DNA from 2 places in the Acinetobacter sp. ACNIH1 genome. Region 1 is predicted to be linked to the other one. Evidence: predicted binding sites of a transcription regulator. Region 1 holds the regulator's gene; the other holds the start of a gene.
What was found. The regulator PhoB, encoded in region 1, activates phosphate uptake and scavenging genes when phosphate is short. The targets are predictions, from matches to a motif close to TGTCATNAANCTGTCATAA.
Positions count from the first base shown of each region.

Region 2: C3F22_RS09965 (inorganic phosphate transporter) is a predicted target of PhoB. The motif match lies at 4,764-4,782, and genes of this name have one in related genera.

Region 1 covers NZ_CP026420.1:3,170,643-3,180,544, reverse strand. Annotated here, with positions in the region: gene C3F22_RS15445 (MATE family efflux transporter) at 1-197, shown strand, start outside; partial or broken gene C3F22_RS15440 (NtaA/DmoA family FMN-dependent monooxygenase) at 360-1,211, shown strand; partial or broken gene C3F22_RS15435 (IS5 family transposase) at 1,268-2,208, shown strand; gene C3F22_RS15430 (SDR family NAD(P)-dependent oxidoreductase) at 2,343-3,191, opposite strand; gene C3F22_RS15425 (TetR/AcrR family transcriptional regulator) at 3,411-4,103, shown strand; gene phoB (phosphate regulon transcriptional regulator PhoB) at 4,325-5,035, shown strand; gene phoR (phosphate regulon sensor histidine kinase PhoR) at 5,060-6,418, shown strand; gene C3F22_RS15410 (glutathione S-transferase) at 6,471-7,121, opposite strand; gene C3F22_RS15405 (OsmC family protein) at 7,241-7,639, opposite strand; gene C3F22_RS15400 (pirin family protein) at 7,672-8,619, opposite strand; gene C3F22_RS15395 (GGDEF domain-containing protein) at 9,116-9,902, shown strand, end outside.
Region 2 covers NZ_CP026420.1:2,020,810-2,030,711, reverse strand. Annotated here, with positions in the region: one part of gene C3F22_RS09980 (IS3-like element ISAba22 family transposase) at 1-118, opposite strand, end outside; gene metH (methionine synthase) at 627-4,313, opposite strand; gene C3F22_RS09965 (inorganic phosphate transporter) at 4,830-6,449, shown strand; gene C3F22_RS09960 (hypothetical protein) at 6,901-8,442, opposite strand; gene C3F22_RS09955 (ABC transporter substrate-binding protein) at 8,610-9,554, opposite strand; gene C3F22_RS09950 (rhomboid family intramembrane serine protease) at 9,668-9,902, opposite strand, start outside.

The sequences.
Region 1 (9,902 bases):
CAGTGACAGTCCCGATGTTGATCAATATTATTGCCATTATTGGCATTGAAGTACCAGCTGCCTATATGTTCAGCCGCTTGTGGGGTTTACAAGGGATCTGGTACGGTTATGCCTTGGCCTTTGTCTGTCTTTGTATCATGCAAGGCCTGTATTACCAGTTTATCTGGAAGAAAAAAACCATCGAGGCACTAGTTTAATCTTCCAGCTTGGACTACTGGATAAACCTAGCAAAGCACTTCTAAATAGCGTATTTCCTGCTTAATCCATATTTTTTTATATGGATTCATTTTTATTATATTTTTCAGCCATGAAGATCCTTGTTATAAGCAGTGTATTGCATAAAAACACAAGGTCTTCTCATGGCTAAACGACAAATTAAACTGGGTGCTTTTATTCCAACGACTTCGCAACATGCGGCAGGTTGGCGCCATCCTGAGTCTCGTCCTCAGGATCATTTAAGTATTGATTATGCGATTGAATTGGCGAAAACTGCTGAATGCGGCCTGTTTGATGCTTATTTCCTTGCAGATGGTCTGGCAGTCAACTGGAGTCATGGCGCTTCCAAACATAATAAGAATGTCGGTTATAGTGATAAAGTCGTGGGCTTTGAACCAGTCACCTTATTCGCAGCGATTTCAGCCGTCACCCAAAATATTGATTTTATTGCCACTGCTTCTACCACCTATGAAGAACCGTATTTGTTGGCACGAAAATATGCCTCTTTAGACCATATCAGTAAGGGTCGTACCGCATGGAATGTCGTGACCACTATTTCTGCTGAAACCGCACGGAACTTTGGTTTTAGTGCACATCCGGATGCCAAAGTCCGTTATGAACGCGCGGATGAATTTATTGAAGTTGTACAGAAGCTCTGGGACTCCTGGGAAGATGATGCATTCCTCTATGACAAAGAAAACGGTCATTTCTTTGATGCATCTAAACAGCACGAACCACTTCATAGTGGCAAATATTTTAATGTCCAGGGTGCACTGAATGTCCCTCGTCCGCCACAGGGCTATCCAGTGATTGTCCAGGCAGGTCAGTCTGCAGATGGACGTGAGCTGGCCGCCAAATATGCCGAAGTGATTTTTACCGCCCAGCAAAGTTTAGCTGATGCTCGAGCCTTCTACCGTGAGGTCAAAGGACGCCTGGCTAAATATGGCCGTCATCCGGATGATCTAAAAGTAATGCCGGGGGGTTCTGTCTTTGTAGCGGCTTTGTTGCATAAACCTAGCCTAGAAAGATTATTCAGTCCTATAATTTCAATATGAATAAACCTGTTCCTAAAATCTATCGTACAACTAACTGGTCTTCCTACAATCGTGCCCTCATTAACCGAGGTAATATTTCCATTTGGTTTGATCCAAACACTCAGTGGTATGCACAACCACAAGGCAAGCAAGGTCGGAATCAAACTTACTCTGATACCGCTATTCAATGCTGTTGAATGATCAAATCTCTATTCAGACTCTCTTTACGCATGGTCACAGGTTTTGTTCAAAGTTTGATTAAACTGTGTAAATGAGCTGCTCCGAATATCAGCGATATTCGTACAGCACGCTTTGTCGAAGACAAAAACATATTGATATTGCGATTAGCTATCAAAAAAGTAGCGATGGGCTACATCTACTCGTAGACTCAACTGGTTTGAAGTTTCTAGGTGAAGGTGAATGGAAACGTAAGAAACATGGACCTGAAGATCGTCGCCAATGGCGTAAGCTTCATATTGGTATTGATGCCGACACCTTGCAAATACGTGCAGTACAGCTCACTACAAATAATGTGAGCGATTCACAAGTACTCGATGATTTACTTGCTCAAATTCCTTTAGACGAACGAATTGATTCGGTCTATACCGACGGTGCTTATGATACGAAGTACTGCAGACAAGTCATTTTAGATCGAGATGCACATGCGGTCATTCCACCAAGAAAAAATGCAAAACCATGGGAAGATCAGAAATTGAGATCTTTAGAGCAGAATGAATTATTAAAAACAGTGAAACGTTTAGGAAGAATGCTTTGGAAAAAATGGTCTGGTTATCATCGTCGAAGTTTGGTCGAAACCAAGATGCATTGCATCAAATGATTAGGCGATAAATTAACAGCAAGGAGTTTTCCTAGTCAGGTCAATGAGATTCATGCACGCATAGCAGTATTAAACAGATTTACAGAATTAGGTCGTCCTCATAACCAAGTTGTCACTTGAGTTCTGTTCAGATAAGCAGGTGCTGTCTTTTAAATCTTTGTGCAACAAAGCCTTTTTGATTTATAAAATACTTTAGCTGCTTAAGTTTTCGGGCATAAAAAAAACCCGCTTACGCGGGCTTTGATCAGAGTGTTTTAAGCTGACTTTTTCTTTTGCTTGCCGAGGCGGGTAGCTAAAGCCGTGACTTTCTGATAGCCAGTTGGCATGAGGCGCTGAATTAAATCAATCATTTTGGCATCATTTCCAATCAGCAAACGGCGTTTGTCTTTTTGTACCGCATCCAAAATTTGACGAGCTGCTTCTTCCGGTGGGCAACGCAGCAGCTTATTGAAATTCTGTGCAGATTTTTCCGGATGCATTCCCAGACTACGAATGCTGTCATTCATTTTCGCTGCAATGGCGATATTGGTGCGGATTCCGCCTGGGTGTACACAGAGTGCGCTTACGCCGCAGTTTTCCATATCCAGTTCCTGACGCAAAGATTCGGTAAAACCACGCACAGCGAATTTAGTGGCATTATAAGCAGACTGGGTTGGCTGGGCAGTTAAACCAAACAGGCTGGAAATATTGATGACATGACCATCACCGGTTTTCTCGATTAAAGGCAGAAACTCTTTGGTGCCATAAACTACACCCCAGAAGTTAATCCCGACGATCCATTCCAGCTCTTCATAGCTAGCACCTTCTACGGTAGAACTAAGAGCTACACCAGCATTGTTAAAGATCATATTCACGCTGCCATGATCTTTCTCGACCTCAGCGGCCCAAGCGTGCATTTCTTCCAGATTAGCCACATTGACCTTTTTGGTTGTGACACGAACAGCAGTACCTTTCAGCAGCTCAACGGTTTTAGCCAGGCCCTGTTCATTCACATCACTGAGTGCTAAATGACAGCCCTGCTTTGCTAAAAGCACCGCAAGTTGTTGACCGATACCTGAACCTGCACCAGTAATGGCCGCGACTTTATTATTAAAATTTTTCATTGAATTTCCTTGATTAAAACACTGCCCTTTCATGACAGCCTGTTTTTCTGTCGCATAGGGATACAGCACACCGTTTCAATATAGTTTTGACAATCCTTATTGTCAATAATTCCAGCATGTCTCTACGGGCCAATTTTCAGGTTTGAATTTCAGCATAGGTCAAAGCCGGATTTATTGATAAGATACTTAAAATCTCAAGCACATGAGTCTATGGTCTTTATGACGGATGCAGTAAATTCAGGGCAAAAACTAGCAAGTAAAAGTAAAGAACGCCAGTTTAAAGGACTTTCCATGGCTGAACGTCAGCAGGCGCGTCGTGAAAAGCTGATTGAGGCCGGAATCGAGGCTTATGGCCGTCATGGTTTCTTTTCAGTCACAGTGAAGGATATCTGTAACGAAGCCAAACTGACTGAACGTTATTTTTATGAATCCTTTAAGAAAAGCGAACATCTGTTCCAGACTATTTTCCTCAAGCTGATTGACCAGTTACAGCAGAATGTCATGCAGGCCATGATGCAAGCCTCTTCTGATCCAAAGAAAATGATCGAAGCCGGTCTGACTGCCTTGCTAACGACCTTACGTGACAATCCGGGTATGGCACGAATTATTTATATCGATGCGATGCTGGTTCAGGAACTGCATAATCAGGCCACGATTCATGAAACCATGGGCCGTTTCGACCGTATGATTCAGGCCTTTGTCATGCTGATGATGCCGAACCTTAATCGTTCTGAACGAGAGATTTCCCTGGTCTCGACCGGACTTAATGGTTATGTCACCCAGATTGCGATTCGCTGGGTCATGAGCGGCTTTAAGCAGTCACTGGAAGAAATTCTGTCTTCCTGTAGTCTGGTATTCTTTGCTTTACTAGATACTTTGGGTACAGAAAAACCAGCGGATCCGGTTAAATAATTTTTAAATCAAGATAAGTTCCAGATAGATTTACTTGTAAGTGATCTACAATATTTTGAATTAAGACCCTCTTATAAAATAACAGCTTAAATTGTGACAAATCTTTGCAAAAAGTCCCGGAACTACCTATTCTGCAATGATACTGTCATAATTAATCTTTGTAATAAGCCTGTCATAAATATAAAACGGTCCACCGTTTGCATGAAATAGGGTATTGCGCTGTGAAAGATGACTACATTCTAATTGTTGATGATGAACTGCCGATTCGTGAAATGATCCACACTTCTCTGGATATGGCAGGCTTTCAATGTTTACAGGCAGAAGATGCCAAGCAGGCTCATCAAATGATTGTGGACCAGCGTCCAGCATTGATTTTGCTGGACTGGATGATGCCGGGTGGCGTCAGTGGTGTCGATCTATGTCGTCGTTTGAAACGTGATGAAAACCTGTCCGAAATCCCTGTCATCATGCTGACTGCGCGTGGTGAAGAAGATCATAAAGTTCAGGGACTGGACGCCGGTGCCGATGACTATATGACCAAGCCGTTTTCGACCCGTGAGCTGGTTTCACGTATTAAAGCTGTTTTACGTCGCTCCAATGCCCTTAGTGGTGAAAAATCTATTGATGCTAATGGATTGGTATTAGATCCAGTCAGTAAGCGTGTGAATTTTGGCAATACTATACTGGACATGGGACCCACTGAATATCGTCTCTTGGCATTTTTCATGACCCATCCGGAACGTGCTTATACCCGTGCGCAGTTGCTGGATCAGGTTTGGGGTGGCAACGTCTATATTGAAGACCGGACCATTGATGTGCATATCCGTCGCCTGCGCAAGGTACTCGAACCTTATGGCGCTGACCGCTATGTACAAACTGTGCGTGGCACCGGTTACCGTTTCTCGACCCGTGTCGATGTTGCACTCGGTTAATTGTTTTTAGGTAAATCTCGTTTTATGTATGAGCCCTATCCTGTTCCCGAACTGTCACACGAGCACAAAAGATTTCGTTACAGCAGCTTATGGGATTTTGCCAAGCAAGATTTACGTCTCCTTCTTTTCTTCCTAGTAATTGCCAGTTGTATTGGCCTAGGCATCGGTTATTTCTGGATCTGTATCGTTCTGGCCTTTGTTGCCTTCTTTGGTACACAGTTGCGTTCACTCTACCTGGTCAATGAATGGATCTCGAACCGTCCCTATGATGTACCGCCAAATATCAACGGAATCTGGGGCGCTTTACTGTTTAATGTTTATCGGGCCCAGCGTCAGGAACGCGTTGTTCAGGCTGAAATGGTCGAGCTGATTGACCGTGCACAGTCCTCGCTAGTCGCCCTTCAAGAAGCTGTAGTGCTGATTGATGAAAACCAGCAGATTGAATGGTGGAATCCAGCGGCAGGACGTTTACTAGGGATTGGTCAGGAAGATCGCGGCCGTAATATCCTGAGTTTGTTACGTCAGCCAAATTTCATTGATTACTATCATCATATTGATAATGCACCTGATGGCCTTAAAATGAAGTCTTCGATATTAGAAGATCATTATGTGCAAATCAAAATGACCCGTTTTGGCGGTGAAAGCCGCTTACTGGTCGCTTATGATGTGACCCGGATGCATAATCTGGAACAGATGCGTAAGGACTTCGTCGATAATATTTCGCACGAACTGCGTACACCTTTAACTGTGCTCAGCGGCTATATCGAAACCTTTACCGATCAGGAAGATATTAGCCCGCGCTGGAAACGCGCCTTTGACCAGATGCAGTCTCAGACCCGTCGCATGAATGCACTGGTGAATGACCTGTTACTGCTATCCCGTCTGGAAAATGACAAGAATATTGCCAAGAACCAGATTATTGACATGCCGAATCTGATGAACCAGCTGTTTGATGATGCGCAAGCCTATAACGTGGATTATGGCCATACCCTAAATCTGGATATTGACAGTCACTGTGACCTGATCGGCTCAGATATGGAAATTGCCAGTGCCTTTAGTAACCTGATTACCAATGCCATCAAGTACACGCCTAAAGGTGGAACCGTGACCATGGGCTGGCATGATGATGGTGAATCGGCCTATTTTGTCGTAGAAGATACCGGAATTGGGATTGATCCTAAACACTTGCCACGTTTGACCGAACGTTTCTACCGGGTAGATTCTGACCGTAGCCGCCGTACTGGTGGCACAGGACTGGGGCTAGCGATTGTGAAGCATGTACTGATGCAACATCAGGCCCAGCTCGAAATTGATTCCCGTGAAAATCAGGGATCCACCTTTAAGGTGATTTTTCCTAAAGAACGTCTCAGTTTCCCGGACTGATTCAAAAATAAAAAAAGGTGCAAGTCGCACCTTTTCTTTTTTAGCGAAGGTTTTAAGACTTTAATGCCTGCTCTTTGGATAAGGCCCGGAAATAAGCTGCTCGATGCGAGATCCGTTCCAGATAGGCTTGAATCGCCGGATAACTTTTACCAGTACGGCTTTGCATGGCTTCGAGTGGGAAGCTCATCTGAATATCCGCAAAACTGAAACGACCGGCAAAATATTCATGCTGGCTTAAATGATCTTCCAGAAACTGGATATGGTCTTTTAGACGGCTTTGTACAAATTGCTTTTTCACTCCTTCACAAATTGTTTTAGCAACCGGACGAACTAAAAATGGCACTTGCTCAGGAACTTTGGTCATCACCAGTTGCATGACCAGCAAAGGCATCAAAGACCCTTCTGCATAATGCATCCAGTAACGGTATTGCGCCTTGTTCTCGGCACTGATCGGCTGAAACTGATGGGTCGAATCATAGGTTTCTTGGAGATACTCCAGAATAGCGGCAGACTCAGCCAGTACCAGATTCTGATCTTCCAGAATCGGGACTTTACCCAGAGGATGAACCTGTTTCAAAGAAGGCGGAGCAGAATAGTTTGGCAGGCGTTTGTAATACTTGATCTCATAATCAAGTTCCAGCTCTTCCAAGGCCCACATGATTCGAAATGATCTTGATTGTTCGAGATGATGTAAAACACGCATATTAGACTCATGATTTTATTGTTATTACTGCGTGAGCATAGCAAAAAGTCCAGATCTGATTAAAGAGTTTATTAGTCTACTTACATTTTCCCTACCGGATATAGCGTACCCTCTTTAGCTTAAATCAGGCTAGTGCGAATCTCCAGACTGCGTAACAGGGTTTTGGTCACCGGGGTTTTGGCACAAATCTCCAGAATTTTCTGCTGCAAAGCCGAATCATGAACAGTATCAAAACTTAAGCGTCGTTCAATCCATTCCTGCCCTTCTTTATTAGCAAAAAATTCTGCTTCAACCTGAAAGTCGCCCAGTTCAATATTCTTATGCTTGGCATACATGCGCAAAGTAATCATGGTGCAAGAGATCAGACTGCCTAAAAGTAGATCATAAGGTGCAGGACCTGCATCCTGCCCGCCGAAGGATTCAGGTTTATCGGTCAGGTAATGATGCTGGCCATGACTGATTTCTCCCTGCCACGGTATGGTTAAGCTCTGTATTTTGGCAATTGCGATACGGGCCATACTGATCCTTTGTTCTTATGATTATGTAAAAGTTATTTGGAAGCTCGCATATGTTCCGGAAATGCCGGTGCTTCCATACGTGGGCCATCATAGCTTGGAATGGTGCCAAAACGCGGGTGTCCCATCATCCACTGTTCACGGGCCAGCTTAAGTTCTTCCACATCACGACCCACCAGATTCCACCACAATAAAATAGGGCTTTCAAACGGCTCTCCACCAATCAGCAGGACTCGTCCACCGGCATGAATTTCGACATCCACATGCTGTAATCCGGGTTCAAGAATCACCATATTATCTTCAGTCAGTTCATGCCCATTAATACTTGCCAGCCCCTCAAGGGCCATAAAACCATATTCAAATCTTGGATCTAAACTCAGACGGGCACGGGTACTTTCAGCAGCGAATAGATTCACCCCCAAAAGTTCGGTATGAACCTTAACTGGTGATAGTGTATCCAGAAATTCCCCGACCAGGACCGTACATTGAATGCCCTGTTCTTCGATCACAGGTAATTCCGAATAATGATCAAACGCCGGAGCCATATTGATCTTGTCATCAGGCAGGGCGATCCAGAGCTGTGCTGCATGCATTTTGGTTTCAGTTTCCGGTGAAACCTCTGTATGCGAAATGCCATAGCCTGAAGTCATCAGATTAACCTGTTTCGGCCGGATCAATTGCCGGTTACCCAGACTGTCACTATGCATCATGGTGCCTTCAATCATCCAGGTAAAAGTTTGCAGGCCAATATGCGGATGCGGTCCGATATCCAGACCATCTCCCTGAGGAAATTGAGTGGGACCGGCATGATCCAGAAAACACCAGGCGCCAATCATGCGTTTATGCCGACTCGGCAAGGCGCGTTTAATGACGGTTCCCTGCCCGATTTCCGCACGCCGTAAAGGAACTTCCTGTATGAACTGATTGATATACTTTTCACAATCATCTGAATTTGACAGTTCAATATCATTATTATTCGACATGGTTGAGCTGACCTCGGCAAGTTCATTCTGGCTGTATGCTGTATCAAGACATCTTTCCCTGATCATCACAAGATGTCTACCTCATAGAACAATGTACCGCGTCTACCCGCAAAATCTATCTTTGGAAATATTTCGATACGTATAAAATGTGCTACTCATCAGAACAGTTCAGATACTTAAAAGCTTCAGTCTTCCAAAGACTGTAATCAAGATCTTGGTTATGAATTATATAATCATTCAAGTAACCAGCATTATCTCGTTTAAATCAACTTATTCATCCTGCTCATGTTTCACGTGAAACGCTCATTTTTATTTATATAAACTTTTAAAATCAGCAATCTATAAAAATGTGATCCGTCTAGCTTTATGTTCACAAAAACAAAAATTTTGTTACGTTTTCTTTTTAAAAATCGTGCTACCCCCTGATTCTAGGGAGATTGTTTTTTATTCATTTGGTTCATAATAAGGCCCAATAAAAATAAGATTGGATCAGGATATGTCATCCTCGAATGAAAATATATATTCAACGGCGAATATGTCTTTTCAAAACTCGACCACGGATAGATCATTAAAGTTGGCCGAATGTGATCTGCAAAATCGCCAGTTAATTGAAGATGCGCTTGTACATCGCGCTGCACCTATTCCTGTGCAATTCCAGCAGTACTTTTATAACTATCTTTATGTGCATCGTCATCAAAATCTTCGCCAGATTAATTACATGGCACAGATCGCCTTTTTGCTGTATTTCTTTGCCGATATTTTTATTATTCCTGATATGTTTTTCCTGTCTGGACTGATCCGGGTATCACTGGTCATTGCTGTCATGTTTTGCTGTTATTACCTGTTTAAGCATCAAAAGAATATCCGGGTTCTGGACATGATTTTGCCTGTGGGCACGACTGTGGCTGCAGCGACCTGGATTGGCCTGCTCCTGCTGTCGAGCAGCCCGCATGTGTCGACTTATATCTATGCTTCTGCGATCTTTATTTTAATTACCAACCTCTGTGTACAGACCGAGTTTAAGGGTGCGCTGTATTGTTCTATTTTTATCGCCCTGTTTATCATGATTGGGGTAACCCATCTCATGAGTCTATCGCAGGCCTTTATTTTCACCGTTGTTTTCACACCTCTCTGGGCGTTTAGTATTTATATCAACTGGAATAATATCATCAACATACGGCGATCTTTTCTACGCACTTTGCTGGATGAATGGAATTATCAAACCTTAAAGAATCTTGCCCATACTGATGATCTGACCCAATTATTTAATCGTCGTCATTTTG
Region 2 (9,902 bases), 1.1 Mb from region 1:
TTTGCATTGAAATGCTAAGTTGTCTAGCTGTTTCCGAGACATTGCCTTGATTGGCTTCAATTAATTTGATGGCTTCAGCTTTAAATTCTGTGGTGTAAGTCTTGTATTTCTTGCTCATGGTAAACTCCTGATGAGTGTGTTTAGTTTACCAAGTTAAAACCTCCTGTTTTTTCAGCACACATCAATCTGGCTAAAATCCCAAATTTTAAGTTGGGAGAGAAGCAATATAATCAGTGCTAGATATGAAGTAGTGAATATAATTGAAGTAATGATTTTTGTTTGAAAAAAAGCTTTGATCAAAGCTATAAGAGAATTTCTGAGCTGAGGATTTTTTAAGGAAAAAAATATTAATGCAACGATAAATATAGTTCCCCAAGTGATAGAAGCTATTTCTCTTGTATTAAATTGATCCATATTAGAGATTGTCTTTAATTTTAATAACTTATCATAACTTAATTTTTAGAGCTGTTTAATCCCTCCCAACCTCCCTTTAAAAAAGGGAGGAGGTATAACGTAATCAATTTGATGCGTGAAATTCCCCTCTTTGTAAAAGAGGGGTTAGGGGAGATTCAAAATTAAAAATCCCCTCACTCGAGGGGATTTTTTATATCGAAACTAAATGACCCTTAAACCACAGAATCATCCAAATTCGGCGCTAACCAACGTTTCGCCTCATCCAAGATCCAACCTTTACGCTTCGCATAATCTTCTAGTTGATCGCCAGAGATTTTGCCCACGTTAAAGTATTCCGTTTCAGGGTTTGCATAATAGAAACCGCTCACTGATGAAGGTGGCCACATTGCAAAGCTAGAAGTCAGGTAAGTCCCCATCTTCTCAGTCGTACCTAACCAGTCGAACAATGGTGCTTTTTCAGAATGTTCAGGACAAGCAGGATAGCCCGGTGCAGGACGGATGCCGACATACTTCTCTTTGATCAATTCATCATTGTCCAGAGTTTCGTCAGCCTGATAGCCCCAGAACTCTTTACGGATCCGCTGGTGCAGATGCTCAGCAAAAGCTTCGGCAAAACGGTCACCTAAGGCTTGAACCATAATCGCATTATAGTCATCACCTTTGGCTTTATATTCCTGAGACAGCTCTTCCGCACCGAAGATCGAAACGGTAAAGCCGCCAAGGTAATCCTGAGCTACATCTTTCGGTGCAATAAAGTCAGCCAAAGAGTAATTCGCTTTACCAGTGACTTTGTCAGACTGCTGACGTAAGTGCTCGAAGGTATGCGTTACATTGCCAGCTTCATCAGTCACAGCAACCGTATCTGAACCGGTACGATTTGCAGGGTAGATGCTGAACGTTGCACGCGCATCGAAACGTTTATTGTCGATAATGTCTTTCAACATCGCTTGCGCTTGTGCATACAGGTCACGTGCTGCTTCACCAACGACTTCATCTTCAAGGATTTTCGGGAATTTGCCCGCAAGACTCCAAGAAATGAAGAACGGTGTCCAGTCAAAGTATTCCACCAAAGTTTCTAAAGGATAATTGATGAACGTCTGTGAACCAATGAAGTTTGGTTTAAATGGTGCATTCTTGTCGAAGTCAATTTTAAAACCATTTTCAACCGATTCAGCATAAGACAGCTTCGCAGCTTTTGGCTGTTTGTTGGCAAGACGGGTACGGATTTTTTCATAATCCGCTGTATAGTCTGCTGCCAGTTTTGGCTTCATTTCTGCAGATAGCAGTTGAGTTGCCACACCTACAGCACGAGATGCATCAGCTGTGTAGTACACGCCATCATTCTGGTATTGAGGGGCAATTTTCACAGCAGTATGTGCTTTAGAAGTCGTCGCGCCACCAATCATCAATGGAATGTTAAAGCCTTTACGCTGCATTTCTTTGGCAACAAACACCATCTCGTCTAGTGAAGGGGTGATCAGGCCAGACAAACCGATGATGTCAACTTTTTCATCAATCGCAGTTTGTAGAATTTTTTCACATGGCACCATGACACCAAGATCGACCACGTCATAACCGTTACAGCCCAGTACCACGCCAACGATATTCTTACCGATGTCATGTACGTCGCCTTTTACGGTCGCCATCAGGATTTTACCTTTGGCTTCGCCTTGAGTTTTTTCTGCTTCGATGTACGGGTTCAACCAAGCCACGGCCTGTTTCATCACACGTGCAGATTTCACTACCTGTGGCAGGAACATTTTACCGGCACCGAACAGGTCACCGACCACGTTCATACCGGCCATTAATGGGCCTTCGATCACGTCAAGTGGACGAACGGCTTTCAGGCGAGCTTCTTCAGTATCTTGGTCGATATAAGTGGTAATACCTTTAACCAACGCATATTCAAGACGCTTTTCAACCGGTTCATTACGCCATTCAAGGTTTTCTTCAGATTTTTGCGCGCCACCTTGACCACGGTATTTTTCAGCAATTTCAAGTAATTTTTCAGTTGCTTCATTTCCGCTTTCACCCTGGTTACGGTTCAGGATCACATCTTCAACCGCATCTTTCAGATCTTTGTCGATGTCATCATAAATCGCCAGCTGACCAGCATTCACGATACCCATGGTTAAGCCTTGCTGGATACCGTAGTACAGGAATACCGCATGGATCGCTTCACGTACCGGCTCATTCCCACGGAAGGAGAAGGATACGTTTGAGATACCACCAGAGATCATCGCATTTGGCAGGTTCTGTTTGATCCAGCCAGTCGCTTCGATGAAATCAACTGCGTAGTTGTTATGTTCTTCGATACCGGTTGCTACCGCAAACACGTTCGGGTCAAAGATGATATCTTCAGACGGGAAGCCAACCTCATTCACCAGCACGTCATAAGAACGCTTACAGATTTCTTTTTTGCGTTCCGCAGTATCAGCCTGACCATTTTCATCAAATGCCATCACGATCACCGCAGCACCGTACTGACGGCAGAGGCGGGCACGTTCTACAAACTCGTCATAACCTTCTTTCAGGGAAATCGAGTTAACAACCGCTTTACCTTGGACGCATTTCAGACCAGCTTCAATGATTTCCCATTTAGAGGAGTCAATCATGATTGGCACACGAGAAATATCAGGTTCAGATGCCACCAGATTCAGGAAGTGCACCATCGCACCTTCTGAATCGAGCATGCCTTCATCCATGTTGATGTCGATGATCTGTGCACCGGCTTCAACCTGTTGACGCGCAACATCTAAAGCTTCGGCAAAGTTCTCTTCTTTGATCAGACGCAGGAATTTTTTCGAACCAGTGACGTTGGTACGTTCACCGACGTTAACGAACAATGAATCTTTAGTGATGTTAAATGGTTCCAAACCACTTAAACGGCATGCTGGCTCAATTTCTGGCACTTTACGCGGCGCAATACCTTCAACGGCTTGAGCAATCGCACGGATGTGATCTGGTGTCGTACCACAACAACCACCAGTGATGTTGATCAGACCACTTTCCGCAAATTCTTTAATGAAAGCTGCAGTTTCTTCTGGAGTTTCATCATAACCACCGAAAGCATTTGGTAAGCCGGCATTCGGATGTGCTGAAACAAAGGTATCAGCAACGTCAGATACAGTTTTTACGTGTGGACGCATGGCATCTGCACCTAGAGCACAGTTAAAACCAATCGAAATTGGTTCTGCATGACGCATCGAGTTCCAGAACGCTTCTGCAGTTTGACCAGTCAGGGTACGACCAGACGCATCGGTAATCGTACCGGAAATCATGATTGGCAATTCAGTGCCAAGTTCTTTAAACACTTCCTGCACTGCAAAGATCGCAGCTTTGGCATTTAAAGTATCGAACACAGTTTCGATCAGGATGATATCGACACCACCCTCAATCAAGGCCTTGGTTGATTCGATGTAATTCACTTTCAATTCGTCAAAAGTGATATTACGGAAGGCAGGGTCATTTACATTTGGAGAAATAGAAGTGGTTCGTGATGTCGGTCCAATCACACCTGCCACAAAACGTGGTTTTTCCGGCGTTGAATATTTTGCACAAGCTTCTTTAGCCAGACGCGCCGCTTCACGGTTGATCTCAGGAACCAGATCTTCCATGTGATAGTCAGACATTGAAACACGGGTACCATTAAAGGTATTGGTTTCAATAATATCGGCACCAGCTTCAAGATATGCTTCATGAATGCCTTGAATAATCTGTGGCTGAGTCAGCACAAGTAAGTCGTTATTGCCTTTAAGGTCGTATGCCCAATCAGCAAAACGCTCACCACGATAATCGGCTTCTTCCAATTTATGGCGTTGGATCATGGTACCCATCGCACCATCGATAATTAAAATTCTCTTGGCAAGAAGTTCTTTTAGGGTGGCAAGTGTGGACATTCAAACTTTCTCAGTAAGCATCAAAAACGGCAATAATCTTAACAGATTAGTGCGCAGTTTTCTGTAACGCTTATACAGAATGCTGGATATGCTTGATATGAAAATTTGATAAAGAAACTCAAGCCGGTATAGAAAGTTGAAAACAGATGGAAATCTGGAAATTAAAGTTCTTGATAAAAGCGTGCGACTGGAAAATAAAATGTAAGCAGCTTTCATCAGAGTGTCATATAACAAAGCTAATCTTTAATCAAATATGACAGGCTCGGAAATATGACAGCCGGGTAGGAATGATCAGATATATTGCAAAACATGAATAAAGCTGGGCGATTCAAGCGTTTTATTTTTAATAAATAATTGATTATATTTGTATATTTTTAAAATTTAGAGCATGTGGTTACAGGATAAACGGCAACGAGAAAGTCTAAAAAACTGGTTTATATGACAGCACTTTGTCATATAATTGTCACAATTTAATTGAACAATATGGGGATTCTTGAATCCTCTATTCCTGCTTGCATGAATTCTAATCAAACTCCCTTAGGTTCAGCACAACAGTCGCCTTCTGATAAGCCGGCCAATGTTCATGTGCCAACACCGAAATTTTTTATGCCGGTGTTTCTGACTCTAATTATCTCCACGCTGATCTATATCGGCTTCCAATTGACCTCAGATTTAGCTCATATTCCACCGATCGGTCTGTATTCAATGATTCTTTTAGGCACGGCGTTATTCATTGCGCTGGGCTTTGAATTCGTCAACGGTTTCCACGACACGGCCAATGCGGTTGCCACCGTGATTTATACCAATGCATTATCTGCACCGGTTGCAGTCATGTGGGCAGGTTTCTGTAATTTCCTTGGGGTAATGGTGGCCAGTGGTGCTGTTGCATACGGAATCATTGCATTATTGCCTGTCGAACTGATCATGAATGTCGGCACAGGTGCCGGTTTTGCCATGGTCTTTGCCATGCTGATCGCTGCGATTCTCTGGAATCTGGGCACCTGGTTTCTTGGCATTCCTGCTTCCAGTTCACATACCCTGATCGGTTCGATTCTGGGTGTAGGCATCATGAACTACCTGCTAAATTCAGGTGGTGGTGCTTCCGGTGTGGATATGGAGCAGGTGCTGAAAGTCGGTAAAGCATTGCTGTTCTCACCTTTGATCGGTTTTGCTTTTGCTGGAGTGCTATTTCTGCTGGTGAAAAAGATCTTCAGAAAGCAGCTTGAACTGTTCAAGCCACCTGAAGGGAACAAGCCACCGCCACCGCTGATTCGTGCCATTCTGATCTTTACCTGTACAGGTGTAAGCTTCGCGCACGGTTCAAACGATGGTCAAAAAGGTATGGGTCTGATCATGTTGATCCTGATCGGCTGTGTACCTTTGGCATATTCACTGAACAAAAATCTGGATGCAGCTCATATCCAGTCTTTTGGCCAGTTGTCTGCGCAAACGGCTGATGCGATTTATCCGCAGCATGAAGATATTCCGGATGAGAAGGCTCGTGCCATCATTACCACATACATTCAAACTAAAGAATTGAATGCTGAGGTTGTTCCTGCACTGGCAAGCTTGACGGATCACTTGGGTGATAAAGTCGGTAGCTACAGCAATATTAAAGATGTCCCAGAAACGCAAGTTTCAGAATTCCGTAATGATATGTACCTGAGCACCACAGCGTTTAAACGTCTGGATAAAGCAGAAGCTTTACCGGCAATGAGCGAGGCTCAGGAAAAAACCGTCGACGAATACCGTGACAATCTGGATTCATTCCTGCAATACATTCCGACCTGGGTAAAAGTCGCAACAGCCTTGGCACTTGGTCTGGGAACGATGGTCGGCTGGAAACGAATTGTCGTGACGGTTGGTGAACGGATCGGTAAAGAACATATGACTTATGGTCAGGGCATGTCTGCTGAGTTGGTTGCCATGTCTACAATTGCAGCTGCTGATGGCTTTGGTATGCCGGTTTCTACTACTCACGTTCTGAACTCTGCGGTTGCAGGTACCATGGTGGCGAATAAGTCTGGCTTGAACTTCAAAATGGTGAAATCGATTCTGTCTGCTTGGGTATTCACCTTGCCAGCAACGATCTGTTTATCAGGTGGTTTGTACTGGATTCTATTGAAAGTGTTCTAAGAAATTCGATGTAAAAAACGCTGCTTAGGCAGCGTTTTTTTATGGGTGCTAGAAAAGTTTTAGCCTTAAGAAATAGCGATTTTCTTTCTGAAAATAAGAGACTTTTTATTATCTCATGGCTTTTAGAAATATAAGGGATGATGCTCCCTCTCCCTATGGGATGAGTAGCATTGCTGCGCAAGGGGGTGAGGGTAATCAGAAGGGTAAAAGTACTTTCAATAGAGAGATTAATAGCTAATTTCAACTAAATGTAAAAAATGAGTATTTCTTAGTCTTACTTTTGAAAGATGAGAAGTGCACTTCGCAAGGTAACAAAAATCTTTTGTTAGGCTGATGATACTTCCTGAGTATCTTTACAAGCACTGCTTGTGAAAGATACGCAAGACAGCCTAACGGCGACATCCATGTCACCTGACCAATAAAATTGATTTCATCTTTATTTCAGAAAAAATTACTTCTTCAACTTACCCAACAATCCCTTCGGCAGTTTATCCGTTGCAAAACCATAAAGCGCGGCAAATGGTAGAGCAGTACGTGCCAGATAAGCCACACGCCATAAACCGCCATGATTCGCGCCTGACATCATCAATTCAAGTGGGTGATTGAGTTGTACATCAGGATTTGCAACAGACTCAGAGTTGCGTAAGTCATGAATCCACAGGGCTGCCATAATCGCATTAGTGGTTTCAGGTGCAAACGCTTCTACATCAAACAGGCTGGCACCATTAAACGCAGCTTTCAGCAGTGGATTCTTGGTCACTGAATAAGTCGTTGTTGAAGGAGCGATATTGATGCTCACTTGCTGCCCGCTGGCACGAGCCAATGTTGCACGCCATTGCTGGATACGTTTAGCCAGTGCATAGTTTGGACCTTGCTCAACGACCAGACAGTCGCAAACACCATAGGACTTGTCGCCAACCTTAAACAGATCCTGCTTATTTTTCTGGAAAAAATGCTTGCGTGAAATCAGTGAAATGCCTTTGGTTAAAGTACTTTCCAGTTTCGACAACTGCTGGTATTTGCTTTGTGAAGCCTGAACCACTTCTTCTGGAACTGCATATACATCCGTCGGGGTGCACATATACATCAGGCTGGTATTGGCTTTCTGCTCACTGACATATTTCATAATGGCATCCATTGCCATAGAAACACGGACGTGCTTTTCACCGTCCAGATAAGCAATTGCCGCGAGATCCAGATCCTGTTTGAACTGAATCAGCCATTGGGCAATTTCAGGAATCTGGGTGAGCAGGTTAGCCCCTAGCTTTTCTTTTAAAACTTCCAGTGAAGTATCAGTTGGCAGCGCTTCAACTGATGGTGCATATAAAGTGGCGTTGCCTTGACTAACCGTATCTAAAATCTTGCCCCACACCCGGGTATTCGGTAGATCGATCGCGACGATATTGGCTTTCCATTTCGACAACCAGGTCAGTGGACCTGCTTCAGAAGCGGCACCAAATAGAACAGTGGTACGATCGGATAGGTCAAACCATTCCGGATGGGCAATACATTCACGTAGCGCATTGGCATGACTAGGTTCGACAATGCCACGCTCTTCCCAAGACTGGATCTGATCCAGTAATGCTTGTCCTTGCAGCTTTTTGCCATGGTAAGGCACATACCATTCTGGGGCTTTTTCAGACTGGCCTTTCAGCTGGAAAGTATTCAGGTTCTGCGCAGGCAGAGACATCACATCTTTTAGTAGATACTTCTGGCCATCACGATAAAACTCAAAGCTAGCATGTGCGGTTTTCAGGCCTTGCTTGGCAATACTCAATGCTGCACCCGCAGAGCGTAATCCACCTTCAACCAGATGTTTAAAGTGTAGTGGATATTGCTTACGCCAGTTCTTTTCCTGTTGTGCTGCAGTAGCATGTACAGGATCGACTGTGCCTAAGGCTTCAGAAATAATGTTACGGCCGATTTTCGATGTGCTTGGTTTTTGTTGTGAAGCAGAAATGGGAAATTGAAGACCGTCTAGGGAAGTGGACATGCAAAATATCTCGCGACTTACAGCAATTAATATACAGATGTATACATTATCGCTGCTAAGTTGCTTCCTGGGTTGGCATTAAATTCCAGTCTTGAGCGTTAATTTATTACGAGATGTTTCAAGGAAAAAGGAAGCTCGAAACTTCCTTTTTAGTAATGGATTAAAAATTAATTTGCTGTGCCTTTAATGAGTTCTTCCAACATGAAAGCGGTATTGTCCAAACCGGCACCGGTGATGTACCAAGCATCAGCATTCACATAGATCACTTTTTTCTCTGCCAAGGCTTTGGCATTTTTTAGGGCAGGGTGTTTCTGAATATTATCCTGAGCGGTATATTTCTGGGTATTCACCGCACCACGATCCAGAACAATGATGTAATCCGGATTCTTCTCAACGGCTGCTGTAATACGCTGAACATTTTTCTCCGCTGCTTTCAATGCTTCCTGAGAGCCTACTTCTGGACGGGGTGCATTTGACTGTTCAGAGGGGTCCAATACCGGTTTAAAACCTGCTAATTCATAAACAAAGCCAAAACGGTCATTTTCTGCATGTGGCATAAAATTTTCACCGACTGCAAACAGCATCAGTGCAGTTTTGCCTTCAGTCTGCTTTTTCAGTTGTTGCTGCAGCGTTGCGATTTTACTAAGCTTTTCAGTAGCAATTTTCTCTTTACCAAATGCACGAGCCAAGACATGGGTACGTTCCGTCAGATCGGCAATATATTGGCTAGTATCTGGAGAAAGGTCTAAAGTCGGAGCAATACCTTTAACAGCCTCTGCTTTAGAAGCCGAACGGCCACCGACAATAATCAGGTCAGGTTTAGCAGTTTTTAGTACATTGAGATCCGGTTCGAACAGTGAACCAGCTTTGGTGAATTTGCCCTGCTGGTATTTGCTTAAATTGCCTGCAAAGCTTGCTGCAGGCACCAGCTGAGCTTCAAGCCCTAGTGCATTCAAGGTATCCAGTGCAGATAGGTCATATACTGCGATCTTTTTCGGAGCTTTTTTAAGTTGAATATTTTGGTCTTTATAGTCGAAAGTGACCTGTGCAGAAACTGTAAAAGAAGTTGTCAGTCCTAATATTGTGGCAAGTGCTAAAGTCTTAAATTTCATGTTTATTCCTCTAAATTCGCGACAAGATTAGTATAATTTATAGAAATGAAAATCATTTTCATATGTGAATAATTAAAAAAGGGATAATGGCTATCCCTTAATCATTCAAAACTTTAGAAGGGGATTTGAGTCAGTTTATTCAGGAAATGCGGAATAAGTCGTGGTTCCAGAATAATCGTCATCACCACACCATAAGCCGCACCCCATAGATGGGCACTGTGATTGATATTGCTGTTGCCGCGCTTGCCCGACCAGATACTATAGGCCACATATAAAACAGCAAAAATAATCGCAGGGACTGGAATAAAGAACACGAAAATCAGCTTCCATGGTTCAAACAGAATATAA